DNA from 3 places in the Metabacillus indicus genome. Region 3 is predicted to be linked to each of the others. Evidence: a T-box and tRNA genes for the amino acid it is inferred to sense, from the RefSeq annotation. Region 3 holds a T-box; the other regions hold tRNA genes.
The links. A T-box is a leader RNA that pairs with one kind of tRNA and senses whether it is charged. The one in region 3 lies ahead of alaS (alanine--tRNA ligase), so its partner is inferred to be a tRNA-Ala.

Region 1: it encodes a tRNA-Ala, which carries the amino acid that the T-box ahead of alaS (alanine--tRNA ligase) is inferred to sense. The anticodon was not compared.
Region 2: it encodes a tRNA-Ala, which carries the amino acid that the T-box ahead of alaS (alanine--tRNA ligase) is inferred to sense. The anticodon was not compared.

The regions. Positions count from the first base shown of each region.
Region 1 is NZ_CP176757.1:37,936-45,978, reverse strand. It holds gene ACK1LH_RS00225 (aminotransferase class I/II-fold pyridoxal phosphate-dependent enzyme) at 1-1,115, opposite strand, end outside; gene ACK1LH_RS00220 (sigma factor G inhibitor Gin) at 1,313-1,585, opposite strand; rRNA gene rrf (5S ribosomal RNA) at 1,994-2,109, opposite strand; rRNA gene ACK1LH_RS00210 (23S ribosomal RNA) at 2,200-5,130, opposite strand; tRNA gene ACK1LH_RS00205 (tRNA-Ala) at 5,253-5,325, opposite strand; tRNA gene ACK1LH_RS00200 (tRNA-Ile) at 5,338-5,414, opposite strand; rRNA gene ACK1LH_RS00195 (16S ribosomal RNA) at 5,566-7,103, opposite strand; gene ACK1LH_RS00190 (pro-sigmaK processing inhibitor BofA family protein) at 7,363-7,629, opposite strand; gene ACK1LH_RS00185 (YaaL family protein) at 7,694-7,915, opposite strand; gene recR (recombination mediator RecR) at 7,940-8,043, opposite strand, start outside.
Region 2 is NZ_CP176757.1:8,833-16,875, forward strand. It holds gene gyrA (DNA gyrase subunit A) at 1-2,431, shown strand, start outside; gene ACK1LH_RS00050 (HD-GYP domain-containing protein) at 2,537-3,586, shown strand; rRNA gene ACK1LH_RS00055 (16S ribosomal RNA) at 3,851-5,388, shown strand; tRNA gene ACK1LH_RS00060 (tRNA-Ile) at 5,540-5,616, shown strand; tRNA gene ACK1LH_RS00065 (tRNA-Ala) at 5,629-5,701, shown strand; rRNA gene ACK1LH_RS00070 (23S ribosomal RNA) at 5,824-8,043, shown strand, end outside.
Region 3 is NZ_CP176757.1:2,886,612-2,894,654, forward strand. It holds gene ruvX (Holliday junction resolvase RuvX) at 1-358, opposite strand, end outside; gene ACK1LH_RS14890 (IreB family regulatory phosphoprotein) at 360-626, opposite strand; gene alaS (alanine--tRNA ligase) at 738-3,371, opposite strand; T-box leader at 3,440-3,648, opposite strand; gene ACK1LH_RS14900 (AI-2E family transporter) at 3,694-4,755, opposite strand; gene ACK1LH_RS14905 (hypothetical protein) at 5,428-5,619, opposite strand; gene ACK1LH_RS14910 (PRC-barrel domain-containing protein) at 5,634-6,134, opposite strand; gene ACK1LH_RS14915 (ATP-dependent RecD-like DNA helicase) at 6,137-8,043, opposite strand, start outside.

The DNA.
Region 1 (8,043 bases), 1.3 Mb from region 3:
CCGCTATTATCAGAAGAAAAGAGGAATGAATCTGCCTGATTGCTGCTGAGGGGCAAAACAAGGAGAACATTTTGGATATCTGCAAGCTCAGTGAAGACTCCCTGTTTTTCAAGGCGGCGCTGAAGCTCAAACCCTGAAAGCCCGGCTGCAGACCTGATTGCCAGTTTTAAAGGATCGATGATTGCACGTTTATCTGTTGTCGTGACAATTTCAACCTCCTTGTTCGCCTCCACGCTCTTTTTAAAGACATCGACAGCGCGCAGGATTGCATCCGCCTCTTTTGACAAAATGAGATTCTCTATATACTCTCTGGCCAAATCAAGCGAAGCCATAATGGGATAAGAAGGACTGCTGCTTTGAAAAACAGACAGATAGTAAGACAGACGCTCTCGATCAATCAGCCCGCCATTCACATGGAGGAATGAACCCATTGTCATTGCAGGAAGCGTTTTATGCGCGGACTGAACAACAGCATCAGCCCCTGCTTTAATTGAAGAAGCAGGGAATGGCAGACCGGGAACAAAATGAGCGCCATGAGCTTCATCCACAAGAACAGGAATTCCTTCACTGTGAGCAAGTTCCACCGCTCCTCTGAGGTCTGCAGTGATACCGTAGTAATTCGGATTTGTCAAAATGAGTGCCTTTGCCTCAGGGTACCTCCTTACGGCTTCTGAAACCGTCTCAATCTCCACGTAAGAAGGAACACCGTACGCTTCATCCATCTTAGGGGAAAGGAATACCGGCTTTGCACCGGAGAGCCTGATGGCATGAATGATCGACTTATGGCTGTTGCGCTGAACCAAAACAGGCTTTCCCGGCTCACAGCACGCCATGATCATCGCCAAATTCCCGGAAGTTGACCCGTTCACAAGGAAAAATGTTTCATCTGCCTGATACAGCTCAGCAGCCAGCCTCTGCGCCTCCAATATAGGGCCGCTTGGATCATGAAGGTCATCAAGTCCCGTGATCTCCGTTGCATCAAGCCTGAGAACGCTCCTGAAATCTCCTGCAGCCTCCTCCGGAAAAACCTTTCCATACTTATGCCCCGGCACATGAAACGAAACCGGATTTTGAAGCTCATGCTTCTTTAATGCTTCATACAGTGGTGCTGCCATCTAACCAAACCGTCCTTTATTATGTCTTATGGCCATTATATCAATAGAAGCCCGCCAAAAAAAGCGCAAGCGCCGGAGCCAGTTCTGACAGACTTGTCCGGCGGATTCGTCCCGGCTGTATGGCGGACGCTTGCACCAGAGAACTAAACATATACTTCTTTTCGCATAAAACAAAGAAAGCCGCCTGTAACGGCAGCTTAAGAATAGAGCGGCGGTGTTTTCACTCTCCGCAGTTTATCAACGTAATAGGCGTACTTGGGATCTTCCGTTTCTGTCTGAATCATATCAGTCTCGCAATCTGTACAAACAAAACTTGTATAGAGATGAATTCCCTTCGCCTTTTCTGTATCGCATATAATACACGTTTCCCCAGCCGGTTTCTTCACATCTTCCGAATTCACTGTACTCCACCTCCATACAAGCAGTTTTGCCACAGATTCACTGTTGTATACAAAATTTCGAATACTCATTCCCTCTCCCATTGTATGCCGGTGAGCCCAAATCGTGTATGTCTATATAAAATAACCGGGCTGCAGGGAGAGGCGTTCATTTTTTATAGATCATGCAGGGTCTACTTGCATTCATTTTGGCTTTTGCTTACCCTCCGTTATCGATTTACGGTTTTAGAGGGTACGATTCAGGCTTTTGCTTACCCTCTGATATCGATTTACAGTTTGGGAGGGTACGATTCGGGCGTTTGCTTACCCTCTGATATCGTTTTTCGGTTTTGGAGGGTACGATTCGAGCTTTTGCTTACCCTCTGATATCGTTTTACAGTTTCACAGGGTACGATTCCCCATTTGTTTGCACTAATTAATCCTGCATTCCTTCAGAACAACAAAAAAGAACAGCATCTCTGCTGTCCTTTTTTTCTGCGTGCCTGGCAACGTCCTACTCTCACAGGGGGAAACCCCCAACTACCATCGGCGCTAAAGAGCTTAACTTCCGTGTTCGGCATGGGAACGGGTGTGACCTCTTTGCCATCATCACCAGACAATATGCAATTGGTTGAAAGAAGTTATTCTTTCAAAACTGAGTAACGTTTGATAACAAGATTCACGTGCAACTTACGCTTAGTTAGACTGTGGTTAAGTCCTCGAACGATTAGTATCTGTCAGCTCCACACGTCACCGCGCTTCCACCTCAGACCTATCAACCTGATCATCTTTCAGGGTTCTTACTCACAAATGTGATGGGAAATCTCATCTTGAGGGGGGCTTCATGCTTAGATGCTTTCAGCACTTATCCCTTCCGCACATAGCTACCCAGCGATGCCTTTGGCAAGACAACTGGTACACCAGCGGTGCGTCCATCCCGGTCCTCTCGTACTAAGGACAGCTCCTCTCAAATTTCCTGCGCCCACGACGGATAGGGACCGAACTGTCTCACGACGTTCTGAACCCAGCTCGCGTACCGCTTTAATGGGCGAACAGCCCAACCCTTGGGACCGACTACAGCCCCAGGATGCGATGAGCCGACATCGAGGTGCCAAACCTCCCCGTCGATGTGGACTCTTGGGGGAGATAAGCCTGTTATCCCCGGGGTAGCTTTTATCCGTTGAGCGATGGCCCTTCCATGCGGAACCACCGGATCACTAAGCCCGACTTTCGTCCCTGCTCGACTTGTAGGTCTCGCAGTCAAGCTCCCTTGTGCCTTTACACTCTGCGAATGATTTCCAACCATTCTGAGGGAACCTTTGGGCGCCTCCGTTACATTTTAGGAGGCGACCGCCCCAGTCAAACTGCCCGCCTGACACTGTCTCCCAGCCCGGTAAGGGCTGCGGGTTAGAATTTCAATACAGCAAGGGTAGTATCCCACCAATGCCTCCACCGAAGCTTGCGCTCCGGCTTCCAAGGCTCCTACCTATCCTGTACAAGCTGTACCAAAATTCAATATCAGGCTGCAGTAAAGCTCCACGGGGTCTTTCCGTCCTGTCGCGGGTAACCTGCATCTTCACAGGTACTATAATTTCACCGAGTCTCTCGTTGAGACAGTGCCCAGATCGTTACGCCTTTCGTGCGGGTCGGAACTTACCCGACAAGGAATTTCGCTACCTTAGGACCGTTATAGTTACGGCCGCCGTTTACTGGGGCTTCGGTTCAAAGCTTCGCTTGCGCTAACCTCTCCCCTTAACCTTCCAGCACCGGGCAGGCGTCAGCCCCTATACTTCGCCTTGCGGCTTCGCAGAGACCTGTGTTTTTGCTAAACAGTCGCCTGGGCCTATTCACTGCGGCTTTTCAGGGCTATTCACCCTAAAAAGCACCCCTTCTCCCGAAGTTACGGGGTCATTTTGCCGAGTTCCTTAACGAGAGTTCTCTCGCTCACCTTAGGATTCTCTCCTCGCCTACCTGTGTCGGTTTGCGGTACGGGCACCTCTCACCTCGCTAGAGGCTTTTCTTGGCAGTGTGGAATCAGGAACTTCGGTACTAAATTTCCCTCGCCATCACAGCTCAGCCTTATATGGGAAGCGGATTTGCCTACTTCCCGGCCTAACTGCTTGGACGCGCATATCCAACAGCGCGCTTGCCCTATCCTCCTGCGTCCCCCCATTGCTCAAATGGTGAGGAGGTGGTACAGGAATATCAACCTGTTGTCCATCGCCTACGCCTTTCGGCCTCGGCTTAGGTCCCGACTAACCCTGAGCGGACGAGCCTTCCTCAGGAAACCTTAGGCATTCGGTGGAGGGGATTCTCACCCCTCTTTCGCTACTCATACCGGCATTCTCACTTCTAAGCGCTCCACCAGTCCTTCCGGTCTGGCTTCGACGCCCTTAGAACGCTCTCCTACCACTGTTCGTAAGAACAGTCCGCAGCTTCGGTGATACGTTTAGCCCCGGTACATTTTCGGCGCAGAGTCACTCGACCAGTGAGCTATTACGCACTCTTTAAATGGTGGCTGCTTCTAAGCCAACATCCTGGTTGTCTAAGCAACTCCACATCCTTTTCCACTTAACGTATACTTTGGGACCTTAGCTGGCGGTCTGGGCTGTTTCCCTCTTGACTACGGATCTTATCACTCGCAGTCTGACTCCCGAGGAGCAAGTCTTTGGCATTCGGAGTTTGACTGAATTCGGTAACCCGATGAGGGCCCCTAGTCCAATCAGTGCTCTACCTCCAAGACTCTCATACTCGAGGCTAGCCCTAAAGCTATTTCGGAGAGAACCAGCTATCTCCAAGTTCGATTGGAATTTCTCCGCTACCCACACCTCATCCCCGCACTTTTCAACGTGCGTGGGTTCGGGCCTCCATTCAGTGTTACCTGAACTTCACCCTGGACATGGGTAGATCACCTGGTTTCGGGTCTACGACCACGTACTAATTCGCCCTATTCAGACTCGCTTTCGCTGCGGCTCCGTCTCATCAACTTAACCTTGCACGGGATCGTAACTCGCCGGTTCATTCTACAAAAGGCACGCCATCACCCGTTAACGGGCTCTGACTACTTGTAAGCACACGGTTTCAGGATCTTTTCACTCCCCTTCCGGGGTGCTTTTCACCTTTCCCTCACGGTACTGGTTCACTATCGGTCACTAGGTAGTATTTAGCCTTGGGAGATGGTCCTCCCGGATTCCGACGGGATTTCACGTGTCCCGCCGTACTCAGGATCCACTCTGGAGGGAACGAAGTTTCGACTACAGGGTTTTTACCTTCTATGACAGGCCTTTCCAGGCCGCTTCATCTACCCCGTTCCTTTGTAACTCCGTATAGAGTGTCCTACAACCCCAAGAGGCAAGCCTCTTGGTTTGGGCTGATTCCGTTTCGCTCGCCGCTACTTGGGAAATCGCATTTGCTTTCTCTTCCTCCGGGTACTTAGATGTTTCAGTTCCCCGGGTCTGCCTTCAGTACCCTATGTATTCAGGTAAAGATACTGTTCCATTACGAACAGTGGGTTTCCCCATTCGGAAATCTCTGGATCAAAGCTTACTTACAGCTCCCCAAAGCATATCGGTGTTAGTCCCGTCCTTCATCGGCTCCTAGTGCCAAGGCATCCACCGTGCGCCCTTCATAACTTAACCAAAATTGGTCAATCGTTTGTTTAGACTGTAAAGTCTAAGAAAATCACTATGGTAAGCGTAAATCTCAGTGAATTACTTGTTATCAATTACGTTATCCAGTTTTCAAAGAACAACTTTCTAGGTGGAGCCTAGCGGGATCGAACCGCTGACCTCCTGCGTGCAAGGCAGGCGCTCTCCCAGCTGAGCTAAGGCCCCGTATTAAAGAGATGGTGGGCCTAAATGGACTCGAACCATCGACCTCACGCTTATCAGGCGTGCGCTCTAACCAGCTGAGCTATAGGCCCATCTCATATAAGGATAAAAGAGACGATTGCGACGAACAAAAAAGCACGCGCATGACGTTCTCGCTTACTTGTAAAGTAAACTTCCTATTTAAATGGAGAACAAAGTTCTCTCAAAACTAAACAAAAACCAAAAGCGACCTCATATCCTTAGAAAGGAGGTGATCCAGCCGCACCTTCCGATACGGCTACCTTGTTACGACTTCACCCCAATCATCTACCCCACCTTAGGCGGCTGGCTCCTTGCGGTTACCCCACCGACTTCGGGTGTTGCAAACTCTCGTGGTGTGACGGGCGGTGTGTACAAGGCCCGGGAACGTATTCACCGCGGCATGCTGATCCGCGATTACTAGCGATTCCAGCTTCATGCAGGCGAGTTGCAGCCTGCAATCCGAACTGAGAATGGTTTTATGGGATTGGCTAAACCTCGCGGTCTCGCAGCCCTTTGTACCATCCATTGTAGCACGTGTGTAGCCCAGGTCATAAGGGGCATGATGATTTGACGTCATCCCCACCTTCCTCCGGTTTGTCACCGGCAGTCACCTTAGAGTGCCCAACTGAATGCTGGCAACTAAGATCAAGGGTTGCGCTCGTTGCGGGACTTAACCCAACATCTCACGACACGAGCTGACGACAACCATGCACCACCTGTCACTTTGTCCCCCGAAGGGGAACCTTCTATCTCTAGAAGTGGCAAAGGATGTCAAGACCTGGTAAGGTTCTTCGCGTTGCTTCGAATTAAACCACATGCTCCACCGCTTGTGCGGGCCCCCGTCAATTCCTTTGAGTTTCAGTCTTGCGACCGTACTCCCCAGGCGGAGTGCTTAATGCGTTAGCTGCAGCACTAAAGGGCGGAAACCCTCTAACACTTAGCACTCATCGTTTACGGCGTGGACTACCAGGGTATCTAATCCTGTTCGCTCCCCACGCTTTCGCGCCTCAGCGTCAGTTACAGACCAGAGAGTCGCCTTCGCCACTGGTGTTCCTCCACATCTCTACGCATTTCACCGCTACACGTGGAATTCCACTCTCCTCTTCTGCACTCAAGTTTCCCAGTTTCCAATGACCCTCCCCGGTTGAGCCGGGGGCTTTCACATCAGACTTAAGAAACCGCCTGCGCGCGCTTTACGCCCAATAATTCCGGACAACGCTTGCCACCTACGTATTACCGCGGCTGCTGGCACGTAGTTAGCCGTGGCTTTCTGGTCAGGTACCGTCAAGGCGCCGGCAGTTACTCCGGCACTTGTTCTTCCCTGACAACAGAGTTTTACGATCCGAAAACCTTCATCACTCACGCGGCGTTGCTCCGTCAGACTTTCGTCCATTGCGGAAGATTCCCTACTGCTGCCTCCCGTAGGAGTCTGGGCCGTGTCTCAGTCCCAGTGTGGCCGATCACCCTCTCAGGTCGGCTACGCATCGTCGCCTTGGTGAGCCATTACCTCACCAACTAGCTAATGCGCCGCGGGCCCATCTGTAAGTGACAGCCGAAACCGTCTTTGAATGTCAAACCATGCGGTTTGACATAGTATCCGGTATTAGCTCCGGTTTCCCGGAGTTATCCCAGTCTTACAGGCAGGTTGCCCACGTGTTACTCACCCGTCCGCCGCTGACCTCCGAAGAGGTCCGCTCGACTTGCATGTATTAGGCACGCCGCCAGCGTTCGTCCTGAGCCAGGATCAAACTCTCCGAAGAAAATTTGTGACTCATAAATGTTGCTGACTTAAAAAATTTAAAACGTTTGGTACGCTTTTGGTTTTGTTTAGTTTTCAAAGAACTTTTGATGTCGCATCGTCTTGAAGCGACCTCTTTAATATATCACGCGATGTCCTATTAAGTCAATAACTTTTTTGAAGAAGTTTTTGTTAATGTCATCAGCGACGTTTATTAATATACCATCGTGTCATCGGGGTGTCAACAAAAAAAATAGAACAGGCAGTTTATATTGCCCGTTCTACGTTAAGATCACCATTTTGATTACGATAAGCGCCGCCACTCCAGGCAATCCTAGCAAGCCCGAGATGGCTGCTGTTGTCCAGTTAATAGGAATGTGCAGGTCAATGCTTGTACCGAATGCATTAATAAAAAATAGAAACAATGCGCCTACAACAACTTTAGCCATCATCTGCCCGATCCACCTCATCGATTTCATCGGGGCGCCTGCCACAAGGAGCAGGACGATGATGCCTCCAAGAATGGAAAAAACATATACAGGTTCCATTCCACCACTCACTTTCATCGTTACTTTCTACATATCTATGAAAGGACGGTAAAAATAGAACAAGCTATTTCTTTCCGATGGTGATATTTCTTTTCTTGGCTTCTCTTAATAAGAAGAAGTATTTGGACTGGGAAACCTTCAGCTCATAAAGGATTTCCGGCGAGGGCTCCACGCTTTTATCAACAAGCTGCTTTCTGTGATTCCATTCACTTTTCATATGGAGGAGGTCGTCAATAAGCAGCTGATCATATTCTTTTCTTAGCCAGCCTTTTCTGCGAAAAAACATTGAAAAATCCCCCTTCCCCCTGTTCTAAAGCTCGCGTCTGCCTTCAAGCGCTTTAGAGAGTGTCACTTCATCGGCGTATTCCAGGTCTCCTCCTACAGGAAGACCGTGTGCGATTCTCGTCATTTTAA
Region 2 (8,043 bases), 1.3 Mb from region 3:
CGTTTCGCGCGCTCTTCCGGACGTTCGTGACGGCCTGAAGCCTGTTCACCGCCGGATTCTCTACGCGATGAATGACCTTGGCATGACATCGGACAAACCTTTCAAGAAGTCCGCGCGTATCGTCGGTGAAGTAATCGGAAAGTATCATCCGCACGGCGACAGCGCCGTTTATGACTCTATGGTCCGGATGGCACAGGATTTCAACTTCCGCTATATGCTTGTCGACGGTCACGGAAACTTTGGTTCAGTTGACGGAGACGGTGCGGCAGCGATGCGTTATACAGAAGCCCGCATGTCGAAGATCGCGATGGAGCTTCTCCGCGATATTAACAAAGACACCATCGATTATCAGGACAACTATGACGGGTCTGAACGTGAACCTGTCGTGCTTCCTTCAAGGTTCCCTAATCTTCTGGTAAACGGAGCAGCGGGGATTGCTGTCGGCATGGCAACAAACATTCCGCCTCATCAGCTTGGAGAAGTCATCGACGGGGTGCTTGCTGTCAGCAAAGATCCTGAAGTCAGCATACAGGAGCTGATGGAAATCATTCCGGGCCCGGACTTCCCTACTGCAGGACAGATTATCGGCAGAAGCGGCATCCGCAAAGCGTATGAAACCGGCCGGGGATCGATCACCATCAGAGCGAAAGTTGAAATTGAACAAAAAGCGTCAGGCAAGGAAGTTATTATCGTCAGAGAGCTTCCTTACCAGGTGAACAAGGCGAAGCTGATCGAAAAAATTGCAGAGCTTGTACGCGACAAAAAGATCGAAGGAATTACAGACTTAAGAGACGAATCCGACCGAAACGGCATGCGCATTGTCATTGAAGTCCGCAAAGATGCAAATTCAAATGTCCTTTTGAACAATCTTTTTAAACAGACAGCTCTTCAGACAAGCTTCGGCATCAACATGCTTGCCCTTGTAGGCGGACAGCCTCAGGTGCTGAACCTGAAGCAGTTCCTTGTCTATTATCTGGACCATCAAAAGGTGATTATCCGCCGCCGCACAGCCTTTGAGCTGCGCAAAGCGGAAGCACGTGCGCATATTCTGGAAGGACTCCGGATTGCTCTTGATCATCTGGATGAAGTGATTGCACTTATCCGTGCTTCACAGACAACAGATATCGCTAAACAAGGATTGATGGACAACTTCTCTCTTTCTGAAAAACAGGCTCAGGCTATTCTTGACATGCGTCTTCAGCGCTTAACAGGACTTGAGCGCGAAAAGATTGAAGAAGAATACCAGGGTCTTGTTCAACTGATCGCAGAACTGAAGGCAATTCTTGCAGATGATGAGAAAGTTCTTGAAATCATCCGCGAGGAGCTTGAAGAAATTAAGGAGCGCTTCAATGATGTGCGCCGTACGGAGATTGTAACCGGCGGCATCGAAATGATTGAAGACGAAGACTTAATTCCTGTTGAAAACATCGTGATCACGCTGACGCACAACGGCTATATCAAGAGACTTCCAATCTCGACATACCGAAGCCAGAGAAGGGGCGGACGCGGAATTCAGGGAATGGGCACGAATGAAGATGATTTCGTCGAACATTTGCTCACAACTTCAACCCACGACACGATCCTGTTCTTCACGAACAAAGGAAAGGTTTACCGTACAAAAGGCTACGAGATTCCTGAGTACGGAAGAACGGCAAAAGGTCTGCCGATCATTAACCTTCTTGAGATTGAAAAAGGGGAATGGGTCAATGCCATCATTCCTGTTTCGGAATTTGCAGATGACTGGTCTCTCTTCTTCACAACGAAAGAAGGAATCTCAAAACGGTCTCCGCTTTCTCAGTTTGCCAACATCAGAAAAGGCGGCCTGATTGCTGTCAATCTGCGCGAGGCAGATGAACTGATTTCTGTAAGGCTGACGGACGGAACGAAACACATCATGATCGGAACGAAAAAGGGAATGCTGATCCGCTTCCCGGAAACAGACGTCCGCTCAATGGGCCGTACGGCTACAGGGGTAAAAGGCATTACGCTTGATGCGGATGACGAAGTTGTCGGCATGGAGATCCTGGAAGAGGACGCAGACGTTCTGACTGTCACGCGAAACGGATTCGGCAAGCGGACGCCTGCAGCTGAATACCGCGTGCAAAGCCGTGGCGGAAAAGGGATTAAAACATGTAATGTAACCGAAAAGAACGGTACTGTCATATCTGTTAAGCCTTCAACAGGAGAAGAGGACCTGATGCTGATTACAGCAAGCGGCGTTCTGATCCGGATGGCAATTGACAGCATTTCGACAACGGGACGAAACACACAGGGCGTCAAGCTGATTAAGCTTGGCGGCGAAGAACACGTTGCAACAGTAGCGGTAGTGGAAAAAGAAGAACTGGAACCTGAAGAGGATTTGACAGAAGAACAGATTCAGGATTCTGAAACTGAAGCACCGCCGGAAGATCCATCAGGCACTGAAGAATAAGCGGGAAAAGTACAGCGGAAGCTGTACTTTTTTTCTGCCTTTTTTATTCAATAAATCCATATCCTTCTAAAATATTGGGTTATAATCAGGTTGGGAGGGATTCATGTGAGGGTCCATATCAATCAGATAAATGAGGGGAACATCTTGCTGAAGGATGTTCTTTCAGCATCGGGTAAACCGCTTATGCGGAAACATACTGTACTTAAACGGGAACTTATCGATGTTTTGCATGCGTTTTTAATAGAAACAGTAGATATAGAATCATTCAGTGAGACCGAGCAGGACAAAAACGTTCCGGCTGACAAGTCTGTTACACCGTTTGGGGCGGTCTATCATGCTGCTGTTCAGGGCTTTAAAAAACTGTATGCGGACTGGCATTCAGGTGCTTCAGTTGACATCTCAAAGGTTAGAAATCTTCTGATTCCTGCTGTGGAACATATCCTGCAGCACCCGTCAGAAGTGTTTAAAACAACCGGATATACAGGAGAAGAAGACTATCTCTACCATCAATCTGTATCAGCGGCGCTCCTAAGCGCAAGCCTCGCCAAATCTTCAGGCTTCCCGCACGGCGACGTGATTCAGATTGCAATGACAGGACTTCTTTGCGACTGCGGTCTGACAAAGCTTGATCAGGGGTTTATTCAGAAGAAAAGAGCTCTGACGGCAAAGGAATTTGACGAAATCAAACAGCATCCTGTGCACAGCTATAAAATGCTTAAAAACATTGTATCTTTAAAAGAAGCTGTCAAGATCGGCGTCCTGCAGCATCATGAACGAATGGACGGGAGCGGGTATCCCCTCGGCACTAAAGGAGATCAGCTTCATCCTTACGGTAAAATTGCAGCACTCGCCCACGCCTATCAGGCCATGGTCAGCACCAGGCCTTACAGGCACCGGCAGTCTCCATTTCTCGTTCTTGAGCAGCTGATGGAAGATGAGTTTGGTAGATTTGACCTTTCAGCTCTTAAAGCATTGAGAAAAGGGCTGCTGACATTCAGCAGCGGAACATTCATCAGGCTGTCTGACGGGCGAACAGCAGAAATTGTCTTTATAGAAGACCAGCAGCCTGCAAGACCTCTTGTGAAGCTTCAGGACAGCGGGGAAATGATTGCTCTGAAAGAATATAGACAGCTATATATAGAGGAAATATTATAAGAGCAACTTTTTGCTCTTTTTTTATTGCTTATTTAAAAGAATGCTGATATAATTCTAAAAGTCAGTAAGAAAGCCACTACATAAGCGAGTTTAGCAAAAAAACATTTTCAAAATGTTATTGACTTAATGGGCTTTAGAGTGATATACTGATTAGGTCGCTTCGAGATGAAACGACATCAAAAGTTCTTTGAAAACTAAACAAAACCAAAAGCGTACCAAACGTTTTAAATTTTTAAGTCAGCAACATTTATGAGTCACAAATTTTCTTCGGAGAGTTTGATCCTGGCTCAGGACGAACGCTGGCGGCGTGCCTAATACATGCAAGTCGAGCGGACCTCTTCGGAGGTCAGCGGCGGACGGGTGAGTAACACGTGGGCAACCTGCCTGTAAGACTGGGATAACTCCGGGAAACCGGAGCTAATACCGGATACTATGTCAAACCGCATGGTTTGACATTCAAAGACGGTTTCGGCTGTCACTTACAGATGGGCCCGCGGCGCATTAGCTAGTTGGTGAGGTAATGGCTCACCAAGGCGACGATGCGTAGCCGACCTGAGAGGGTGATCGGCCACACTGGGACTGAGACACGGCCCAGACTCCTACGGGAGGCAGCAGTAGGGAATCTTCCGCAATGGACGAAAGTCTGACGGAGCAACGCCGCGTGAGTGATGAAGGTTTTCGGATCGTAAAACTCTGTTGTCAGGGAAGAACAAGTGCCGGAGTAACTGCCGGCACCTTGACGGTACCTGACCAGAAAGCCACGGCTAACTACGTGCCAGCAGCCGCGGTAATACGTAGGTGGCAAGCGTTGTCCGGAATTATTGGGCGTAAAGCGCGCGCAGGCGGTTTCTTAAGTCTGATGTGAAAGCCCCCGGCTCAACCGGGGAGGGTCATTGGAAACTGGGAAACTTGAGTGCAGAAGAGGAGAGTGGAATTCCACGTGTAGCGGTGAAATGCGTAGAGATGTGGAGGAACACCAGTGGCGAAGGCGACTCTCTGGTCTGTAACTGACGCTGAGGCGCGAAAGCGTGGGGAGCGAACAGGATTAGATACCCTGGTAGTCCACGCCGTAAACGATGAGTGCTAAGTGTTAGAGGGTTTCCGCCCTTTAGTGCTGCAGCTAACGCATTAAGCACTCCGCCTGGGGAGTACGGTCGCAAGACTGAAACTCAAAGGAATTGACGGGGGCCCGCACAAGCGGTGGAGCATGTGGTTTAATTCGAAGCAACGCGAAGAACCTTACCAGGTCTTGACATCCTTTGCCACTTCTAGAGATAGAAGGTTCCCCTTCGGGGGACAAAGTGACAGGTGGTGCATGGTTGTCGTCAGCTCGTGTCGTGAGATGTTGGGTTAAGTCCCGCAACGAGCGCAACCCTTGATCTTAGTTGCCAGCATTCAGTTGGGCACTCTAAGGTGACTGCCGGTGACAAACCGGAGGAAGGTGGGGATGACGTCAAATCATCATGCCCCTTATGACCTGGGCTACACACGTGCTACAATGGATGGTACAAAGGGCTGCGAGACCGCGAGGTTTAGCCAATCCCATAAAACCATTCTCAGTTCGGATTGCAGGCTGCAACTCGCCTGCATGAAGCTGGAATCGCTAGTAATCGCGGATCAGCATGCCGCGGTGAATACGTTCCCGGGCCTTGTACACACCGCCCGTCACACCACGAGAGTTTGCAACACCCGAAGTCGGTGGGGTAACCGCAAGGAGCCAGCCGCCTAAGGTGGGGTAGATGATTGGGGTGAAGTCGTAACAAGGTAGCCGTATCGGAAGGTGCGGCTGGATCACCTCCTTTCTAAGGATATGAGGTCGCTTTTGGTTTTTGTTTAGTTTTGAGAGAACTTTGTTCTCCATTTAAATAGGAAGTTTACTTTACAAGTAAGCGAGAACGTCATGCGCGTGCTTTTTTGTTCGTCGCAATCGTCTCTTTTATCCTTATATGAGATGGGCCTATAGCTCAGCTGGTTAGAGCGCACGCCTGATAAGCGTGAGGTCGATGGTTCGAGTCCATTTAGGCCCACCATCTCTTTAATACGGGGCCTTAGCTCAGCTGGGAGAGCGCCTGCCTTGCACGCAGGAGGTCAGCGGTTCGATCCCGCTAGGCTCCACCTAGAAAGTTGTTCTTTGAAAACTGGATAACGTAATTGATAACAAGTAATTCACTGAGATTTACGCTTACCATAGTGATTTTCTTAGACTTTACAGTCTAAACAAACGATTGACCAATTTTGGTTAAGTTATGAAGGGCGCACGGTGGATGCCTTGGCACTAGGAGCCGATGAAGGACGGGACTAACACCGATATGCTTTGGGGAGCTGTAAGTAAGCTTTGATCCAGAGATTTCCGAATGGGGAAACCCACTGTTCGTAATGGAACAGTATCTTTACCTGAATACATAGGGTACTGAAGGCAGACCCGGGGAACTGAAACATCTAAGTACCCGGAGGAAGAGAAAGCAAATGCGATTTCCCAAGTAGCGGCGAGCGAAACGGAATCAGCCCAAACCAAGAGGCTTGCCTCTTGGGGTTGTAGGACACTCTATACGGAGTTACAAAGGAACGGGGTAGATGAAGCGGCCTGGAAAGGCCTGTCATAGAAGGTAAAAACCCTGTAGTCGAAACTTCGTTCCCTCCAGAGTGGATCCTGAGTACGGCGGGACACGTGAAATCCCGTCGGAATCCGGGAGGACCATCTCCCAAGGCTAAATACTACCTAGTGACCGATAGTGAACCAGTACCGTGAGGGAAAGGTGAAAAGCACCCCGGAAGGGGAGTGAAAAGATCCTGAAACCGTGTGCTTACAAGTAGTCAGAGCCCGTTAACGGGTGATGGCGTGCCTTTTGTAGAATGAACCGGCGAGTTACGATCCCGTGCAAGGTTAAGTTGATGAGACGGAGCCGCAGCGAAAGCGAGTCTGAATAGGGCGAATTAGTACGTGGTCGTAGACCCGAAACCAGGTGATCTACCCATGTCCAGGGTGAAGTTCAGGTAACACTGAATGGAGGCCCGAACCCACGCACGTTGAAAAGTGCGGGGATGAGGTGTGGGTAGCGGAGAAATTCCAATCGAACTTGGAGATAGCTGGTTCTCTCCGAAATAGCTTTAGGGCTAGCCTCGAGTATGAGAGTCTTGGAGGTAGAGCACTGATTGGACTAGGGGCCCTCATCGGGTTACCGAATTCAGTCAAACTCCGAATGCCAAAGACTTGCTCCTCGGGAGTCAGACTGCGAGTGATAAGATCCGTAGTCAAGAGGGAAACAGCCCAGACCGCCAGCTAAGGTCCCAAAGTATACGTTAAGTGGAAAAGGATGTGGAGTTGCTTAGACAACCAGGATGTTGGCTTAGAAGCAGCCACCATTTAAAGAGTGCGTAATAGCTCACTGGTCGAGTGACTCTGCGCCGAAAATGTACCGGGGCTAAACGTATCACCGAAGCTGCGGACTGTTCTTACGAACAGTGGTAGGAGAGCGTTCTAAGGGCGTCGAAGCCAGACCGGAAGGACTGGTGGAGCGCTTAGAAGTGAGAATGCCGGTATGAGTAGCGAAAGAGGGGTGAGAATCCCCTCCACCGAATGCCTAAGGTTTCCTGAGGAAGGCTCGTCCGCTCAGGGTTAGTCGGGACCTAAGCCGAGGCCGAAAGGCGTAGGCGATGGACAACAGGTTGATATTCCTGTACCACCTCCTCACCATTTGAGCAATGGGGGGACGCAGGAGGATAGGGCAAGCGCGCTGTTGGATATGCGCGTCCAAGCAGTTAGGCCGGGAAGTAGGCAAATCCGCTTCCCATATAAGGCTGAGCTGTGATGGCGAGGGAAATTTAGTACCGAAGTTCCTGATTCCACACTGCCAAGAAAAGCCTCTAGCGAGGTGAGAGGTGCCCGTACCGCAAACCGACACAGGTAGGCGAGGAGAGAATCCTAAGGTGAGCGAGAGAACTCTCGTTAAGGAACTCGGCAAAATGACCCCGTAACTTCGGGAGAAGGGGTGCTTTTTAGGGTGAATAGCCCTGAAAAGCCGCAGTGAATAGGCCCAGGCGACTGTTTAGCAAAAACACAGGTCTCTGCGAAGCCGCAAGGCGAAGTATAGGGGCTGACGCCTGCCCGGTGCTGGAAGGTTAAGGGGAGAGGTTAGCGCAAGCGAAGCTTTGAACCGAAGCCCCAGTAAACGGCGGCCGTAACTATAACGGTCCTAAGGTAGCGAAATTCCTTGTCGGGTAAGTTCCGACCCGCACGAAAGGCGTAACGATCTGGGCACTGTCTCAACGAGAGACTCGGTGAAATTATAGTACCTGTGAAGATGCAGGTTACCCGCGACAGGACGGAAAGACCCCGTGGAGCTTTACTGCAGCCTGATATTGAATTTTGGTACAGCTTGTACAGGATAGGTAGGAGCCTTGGAAGCCGGAGCGCAAGCTTCGGTGGAGGCATTGGTGGGATACTACCCTTGCTGTAT
Region 3 (8,043 bases):
CCTTTTTTCTCTTTTTTCTGCTGACATCCGCTGAGAGCAGAACACGTTCTGCAGCCATCGTGGATAATCGTTCATCCCAGAGGATGACCGGGATGCCGAAGGTTTTCTCAAGCTTTGATGCAAACCTCTGGCTTGCTTCTCCCCTTGGTCCGACCGTTCCATTCATGTTCTTTGGAAAACCGAGGACAAATTTCTCTGCATGATGCTCATTTACAATCTGAGTCAGCCTGGGAAGTCCAAAATTCCCTGCTGTTTCATCAATCTTGATTGTCTCGATTCCCTGTGCTGTCCAGCCAAGTTCATCGCTGACAGCGACTCCGATTGTTTTGGAGCCATAGTCAAGCCCGATAATTCGCATATTAATCCTCTCTATGATGGTGTAAGTACGATTTGACCAATTCCTCAATGAGTTCGTCGCGCTCAAGCTTGCGGATTAAATTTCTTGCATCGCGATGCCGCGGGATATAAGCAGGATCTCCGGAGAGAAGGTAGCCGACGATCTGATTGATCGGGTTATACCCTTTTTCCTTTAAGGCATCATAAACAGTGAACAGCACTTCATTTACGTTCGTCTCCACTGCTTCCTCAGAAAAATTAAACTTCATTGTTTTGTCAAAGGAACTCATCACACGCACCTCTTTCCCAGATTCGCTGTTTGAATCTGCTTGTCCATTCTTATTACCATTCTACACTAAGTATGGAAATTATAAAACGGATTTCCCTTGCAGGAAGAAAAATCAGACAGTTTTCATCCATTCTGAAGCATATTCCAGAGCGCTTTCAAGCTTTTCAGGTTCTTTTCCGCCTGCCTGAGCCATATCCGGACGTCCGCCGCCGCTTCCGCCGCAGCGTGCCGCTACTTCTTTGATCAGTTTGCCGGAATGATAGCCTTTCTTGACTAAATCGCCTGTAACACCAGCTGCAAGACTGACTTTCCCGTCATGGGCCGCACCCAGAATGACAACCGCTGATCCAAGTTTCTGCTTCAGCTCATCCACCATAGAACGCAGGCTGTTCATGTCTTTTGCACTTACCTTGCTTGCAAGCAGAGTGACTCCGTCAATTTCCGCAGCCTGGCTCAGTAAGCTTCCAGCTTCTACGTTACCCAGTTTTGCTGTCAATGATTCATTCTCCCTTTGAAGAGAACGAACTTCTAAAAGCAGGGCGTCAACACGGTTTGCAGCATCTTTCGGGCTTGATTTAAGTTTACCTGCAACGTCTGAAAGGATAGAAAGCTGATCTTTAACAAGCTGGTATGCGCCTTGTCCTGTTACAGCTTCAATTCTTCGGGTTCCGGCGCCAATTCCTGATTCAGCCACAAGTTTAAACATGCCGATGGACGCTGTATTGTCAACATGGCAGCCTCCGCAAAGCTCAAGGCTGTAATCGCCGACTTGAACGACACGGACAATATCTCCGTATTTCTCGCCGAACAGAGCCATTGCACCCATTTCTTTCGCTTCAGCAATCGGCTTAAGCTCAATATTCACTCCGATGCTTTTCCAGATCTGTTCATTGACGATCTGTTCAATTTGCTCAAGTTCCTCAGGCTGCACCTGACCGAAATGAGAGAAGTCAAAGCGGAGTCTTTCTCCTGTTACAAGAGAGCCTGCCTGATTGACATGTCCTCCAAGGACATCTTTAAGAGCCTGGTGCAAAAGATGTGTCGCTGTATGATTTTTAATAACGGCACTGCGTGTTTTTTCATCAACAGAAGCTGTTACCTCGTCATTTGTTTTCACTGTCCCGCTAACAACAATGGCCGTATGAAGGTTCTGGCCGTTTGGAGCTTTTTGGACATGCTTGACCTGAAGCTTAACAGCTTCACTTTCAATTGTGCCCTCATCTGCAATCTGTCCGCCGCTCTCTGCATAAAACGGCGTTTCATTCAGAATCAGCTGAACTTCTTCTCCTTCATGCGCTTCACTGATGATCTCGCCGTTTTTCAAAAGAACGGAAACAGAAGCTTTTGCTGTAAGGCTGCTGTAGCCGACAAACGTGCTGTCTGCTTTAATTTCTCCGAGCACTCCGCCCTGAACCTGCATGGAATCAACATCCTGCCTTGCAGCACGTGCCCGCTCGCGCTGGCCTTCCATCTCTCTTTTGAAGCCTTCATGGTCGATTTCCATCTGCTCTTCCTGTGCATATTCCTCTGTTAATTCAACAGGGAATCCGTACGTATCGTAGAGACGGAATACATCCGCACCAGGAATGACTGAGCTGCCTTTAGCTTTTTGGACTTTGACCACTTCTGATAGAATTGCCAGGCCGTCATTCAGTGTTTCATGGAAACGTTCTTCTTCGTTTTTGATCACCTTTTGGATAAATTCTGTTTTCGCCTGCACTTCCGGATAAAAATCAACCATAATTTCTCCGACAACCGGAACGAGTTCATACATGAACGGGCGGTTGATGGAGAGCTTTTTAGCATACCTCACAGCACGGCGGAGAAGGCGTCTAAGTACATAGCCGCGGCCTTCGTTAGAAGGAAGCGCTCCGTCACCGACTGCGAATGTCACTGTCCGGATATGATCGGCAATCACTTTGAAGGCTTCATCTTTCTCAGCATCCACGCGGTATTTTTCGCCAGATGCGTTTTCTGTTGCACCAATGATCGGCATGAACAGATCTGTATCGAAGTTAGTCGGCACATCCTGAATGACCGAAACCATCCGCTCAAGGCCCATGCCTGTATCAATGTTTTTCTTAGGCAGCGGAGTATACGTTCCGTCTGAATTATGGTTGAACTCAGAGAACACCAGGTTCCACACTTCAAGATAGCGCTCATTTTCACCGCCAGGATAAAGCTCAGGGTCCTGCGGGTCATTTCCGTATGATTCTCCTCTATCGTAGAAAATCTCTGTATTCGGTCCGCTCGGGCCTTCTCCGATATCCCAGAAGTTGCCCTCCAAGCGGATAATACGCTCTTCCGGAACACCGATTTTGTCTTTCCAGATCAGGAACGCTTCATCATCTTCCGGATGAATTGTAACCGAAAGCTTCTCAGGGTCAAAACCGATCCAGTTCTTGTCCGTAAGAAATTCCCAAGCCCATTCAATCGCCTCTACTTTGAAGTAGTCGCCGATGGAAAAGTTGCCGAGCATTTCAAAAAACGTATGATGACGAGCCGTTTTTCCGACGTTTTCAATGTCATTTGTGCGGATTGATTTCTGGGCGTTGCAAATTCTCGGATTTGCAGGAATCACCCGGCCATCAAAGTATTTTTTTAATGTAGCAACCCCGCTGTTGATCCATAAAAGAGACGGATCTTCATGCGGCACGAGAGATGCACTTGGTTCCACTGCATGCCCTTTTTCTTTAAAGAAGTCCAAGAACATTTGGCGTACTTGCGCTGAGGTTAGTGTTTTCATCTTTGTTCCTCCTTTTAAATGTCTGCAAATAAAAAACTCCCGCCTCTGTGAAAATCACGCTTGATTTTCACAGGGACGAGAGATTGCTCGCGGTACCACCCTGATTATAGACATAATAGTCCATCACTTCATTAAAACCGTAACGTGGTTTCACCGGCAGGGTTTGCCTGCACTCCGGAATAGCCTTCTGTTTCCCTTCATCTCAGAGCTCTCTCAGCGTACAAGCCCCTCTCTTGTCAGATGGTCTGAAACATACTCGTTCCTTCATCGTTTTCCTATTTGCGCTTTATACGCTGAATTATAGTTTAACGCCAACCCATTGTCAATGCTGTCTTCTCAGCTGCATGAGATGCATGAGTGTGACTTTCAGCACCGCAAGCACGGGAACAGCCAAAATCAGCCCGACGATGCCGGCTATTTCACCGCCGGCAAGCAAAGCAAGCATAATCACAATCGGATGCATGTGAAGGCTTCTCCCGACGATCAGCGGACCGAGAATGTTCCCTTCAATAAACTGCAGCGTGAAAATAATGGCCGCAACAATCAAGACGGTGTTTACAGACATCGATGCAGCAATAATGACAGCCGGAATGGCTCCGATGACAGGCCCAAAATACGGGATGACATTCGTAACACCAATCAGAATTCCGATAACGAGCGGATACTTAATATCAAAAAACCAAAGAGAAACAAACGCAAGAAGTCCAATAATCACACAGACGAGCAGCTGTCCTCTTATATAGCTTCCAAGCGACTGATCCACATCTCTGACAAATACGGAAGCCTCCGCCCTCCATCTTTTAGGAGTCAAATACCAGGCAGCTTTTTTCAGCTGCTCATAATCCTTCAGCATATAAAAAACCAGAAAGGGAATCAGCGCGAGAACCAGGACGTAATCAACAGCCTTGCCCAGACTGCTCAAAATTTTATCAATCCAGTAGGAAAACCAGGCTTCAATATTCTGAAATCCCTCTTCAATCCTTGTGTGTATTTCATCAGGGAACCGGTCCGTCTGGGTGTGAACCATCTCAAGCCAGCCCTGGTATTTTTGTTCAAGCACAGGGAAACTGGCCGATAATTCCTTCAGCTGAATAATCATCACCGGAATGCCTTTATAGAGGCCGTAGCCGACACCGCCAAAGAACAGGGTGTAGATGATCAGGATGGAAAGTGTCCGCGGAACACCTGTAGAGTGGAGCTTTTCAATGACCGGATGCAGCAAGTATGTAATAAAGCCTGCAATTAAAAAAGGGATCAGAACGGCCTTGAACATCATAAAAAAAGGATCCCATAAAACTCTCAGCTTTAAAAAAATGAAAACAGAAAGCAGGATCAGAAGGAATATCGCGATTCTAAGCAGCCATTTGACATATCGTTCTCTCAAGTTGCATCCCCTCCTCGTCTTTAGTTTGGTGATGGAGGGGGGAATTATTCATGGGCGGGAAAGAAGAATGAGTGCTTATTGTATTATGGCCGTTTGATTATACCCGTTCTCTTGGACTACAGTCACAAGATTACCGCTGGGAGGGATGGGAGCTCGTACTCGTACCCGTTCCCTTTCGCTCCACTGGATATCCTATACTTACGAAGTTCCTTTTTATAGGTATACAATTTTCTTTTTGCTCCCCTATATTTCCGCAACTTCATTTTATATGGATGCATTTTCGCTTTTTGCTGCCCCATATTTACGAAGCTTCTTTTTATAGGGCAGCATTTTTCCTTTTTGCTGCCCCTTATTTCCGAAGTTCCTTTTTATAAGGAGGCATCTTCGCTTTTTACTACCCTGTATTCCCGCTGCACCTTTTTATAAGAAGGCATTCTCGCTTCTTGGCAACTTTTACTCCCGCAGCTCCTACTAATACGATTGCATCCCCTGTACCCAAACTAAAAAGCAGCCAGGTCCCCTGACTGCTTTTCATCATGCGCGCATCAGAATAGTTTCTTGATGCGTTTTTTCATTTTTTTCATGTCCCGCTTTGAGACGGAAACACGGCCAAGTAAATCTGTAAGCATTGAGGTCATTCGCCGGTTCATACTCATTTCCCCCTTGCTGCGTTTACATGCTGATTGTTCGGTCATCATCTGAGAAAAGATCATCAAGAGAACTGAGCGAACCGTCCTCTTCCACCTGGTGGGTGAAAATCTGTCCTTTAGATACAGACAGCTCTATGAAGCATCCCCAGCAGTAATACTGGTTTACGCCGATTTTGCCTATATCTTTGCTTTTGCAATTCGGGCATTTCAACAATTTGGTGCACCTCGCTAATGAATAAAATCCATGACGATTGCATCTTTGCTGATCGTTAAAGTCCCCGGAGGATCAAGTTTCTTCTTTCCCTCCATCATGTCTGCAAAGAATCCGTCCGTCAGTTCATATGCTACAATGGTGCCCAAATGTTCAGAAAAATATACATCTGCGAGAAGACCAAGCTTCTCGCCCTCTGCAGAAAAAACCTCTTTGTATTGGATTCGGCGGCGTGATGTCAGGAAATAAGCTTCTCTGAATTCAGACAGCGATTTCAGCGTGCTTCTTCCTTTCATCATGATTCCGTCCTTGCCGATGGTGCAAATCGATTCACTCGGTACGATGCGCCCTTTTTTAAAAAAGCCTTTTTCATGCAGCAAAAGTCCGGTGAAACGGCCGTTTTTATCAAGACATGCATCACATACATACCCTGCTATATACCCGTCTTCCAGATCGACTACAGGAAGGCCTCTGAGCTCTGTGAATGTCCGCAGGAGAAACTCCCCCTTTCCGAACACTCTTAGATTCTGCTGTCTTCCATAAAGTCATACGGGGTAATGCCTTCCATTCCGATCATGGCATCTGCCGCGCCGAATGGAAGCTCTGACTCGAGCTCCTGTTTTTCTTCCTGCTTTTGCGACAGCTTCATGCGAAGGGACGTCTGCCGGCTCAGATGATCGCGGTTTTCGATACCCCTGAGAAGCGCATCCTGCTCTCCGCAAAGAATCAGAAACTGCTTACTTCGGGTGATGGCCGTATAAATAAGGTTCCGCCTTAGCATCCGGTAGTAGCTCTTCACAACCGGCACAACCACAATAGGAAATTCGCTGCCCTGGGATTTATGGATGGAGCAGCAGAACGCGTGAGTAAACTGAGTAAAATCTGATTTTGTATACGTCACTTCATTACCGTCAAAGGAAATGACGATCATATCTTCTTTTTCTGTGTTTTCCTTCGCATAAAAGATGGAGACAATCTCCCCGATATCCCCGTTGTACACATTGCTTTCAGGCTGATTGACGAGCTGAAGCACTTTATCGCCTGAACGGTACACCGTTTCTCCAAACTTCATTTCACGCTTGCCGGAGGATTTCGGATTGAACAGCTCCTGCAGCATCACGTTCAGCTGGTCTATGCCTGCAGGACCCCTGTACATAGGAGCAAGAACCTGCACATCGCGTGCGGTATACCCTTTCTTAATAGCATTCGCAATAACCTTTTCCACCACTTCTTTTACCTGCGTGCCGCTGCACCTGATAAAAGAACGGTCTTTCGTCGGGGCGGCAAGGTTTTCAGGAAGCCTCCCTTTTTTAATATCATGGGCAAGCTCAATAATGGATGATCCTTCTGCCTGTCTGTAAATATCCGTCAGTCGCACGACAGGAACGGCATCCGACTCAAGCAGATCACGCAAAACCTGGCCGGGTCCAACAGAAGGCAGCTGATCTTCATCCCCTACCATAATCACCTGAATCTGTTCAGGCAGGGCTTTAAAAAGCTGATGGGCAATCCAGGTATCCACCATGGACATTTCATCGACAATCAGGAGCTTGGCCCCGATCGGATTGTCTTCGCCGTGGTCAAAGCCTTCTGCCCCGTTCCATTTCAGCAGCCTGTGAATCGTGACGGCAGGCAGTCCCGTCGCTTCTGTCATCCGCTTTGCAGCACGTCCGGTAGGCGCCACCAATGAAATCGGAAAAGGCTCTTCTTTTTTATAATCCTTTGGGTCAAGAGAACACCCGTGCAGATCGGCATACAGCTCGACAATCCCCTTGATCACGGTCGTTTTTCCTGTTCCGGGTCCTCCTGTAAGAAGAAGCATCGGCGACATCAAGGCTGTCTGAATAGCCTCTTTCTGACTGGAAGCATACTGAACGTTCATCCGTTCCTCCAGGTTTCCAAGTGACAGGAGAAACTCTGACTCGGGAAAAAGACTGTCATACTCCGTTTGAAGAAGGACCCGTTGAATGCTTTTCACAAGCCCCTGCTCCGCAAAATAGAGCGATGGCAAGTACGTTCTGTCCTCTTCAATGATGATGCCTCTGTCTTCGGCCAGCTTAATAATCTGTGCTGAAATATCTGTTTCAATCACTCTGATGTCACTGGACTGATTCAGGAGATCCATTGCTTTTACAATAAGCTGTTCGGTTGAAACATATGTATGGCCTTCCTGAAGGCAAAGGTGCTCAATCGTGTAAAAGCAGGCTGCTTTGATTCGCTCTGGATGGTTTCCCCCAAGCCCCATGCGGCTTCCCAGTTCATCTGCCCGCACAAACCCGATGCCTTCAATATCCTTTACGAGCTGAAACGGGTTCTCCTGGATGATCTGTACCGTTCTGTCCTGATAGGCCTGATAAATTTTCATGGACAACTGCGGGCCAAATCCGAGCTGGTTCAGGATAATCATGGCCTGTTCAAGTCCCTGGT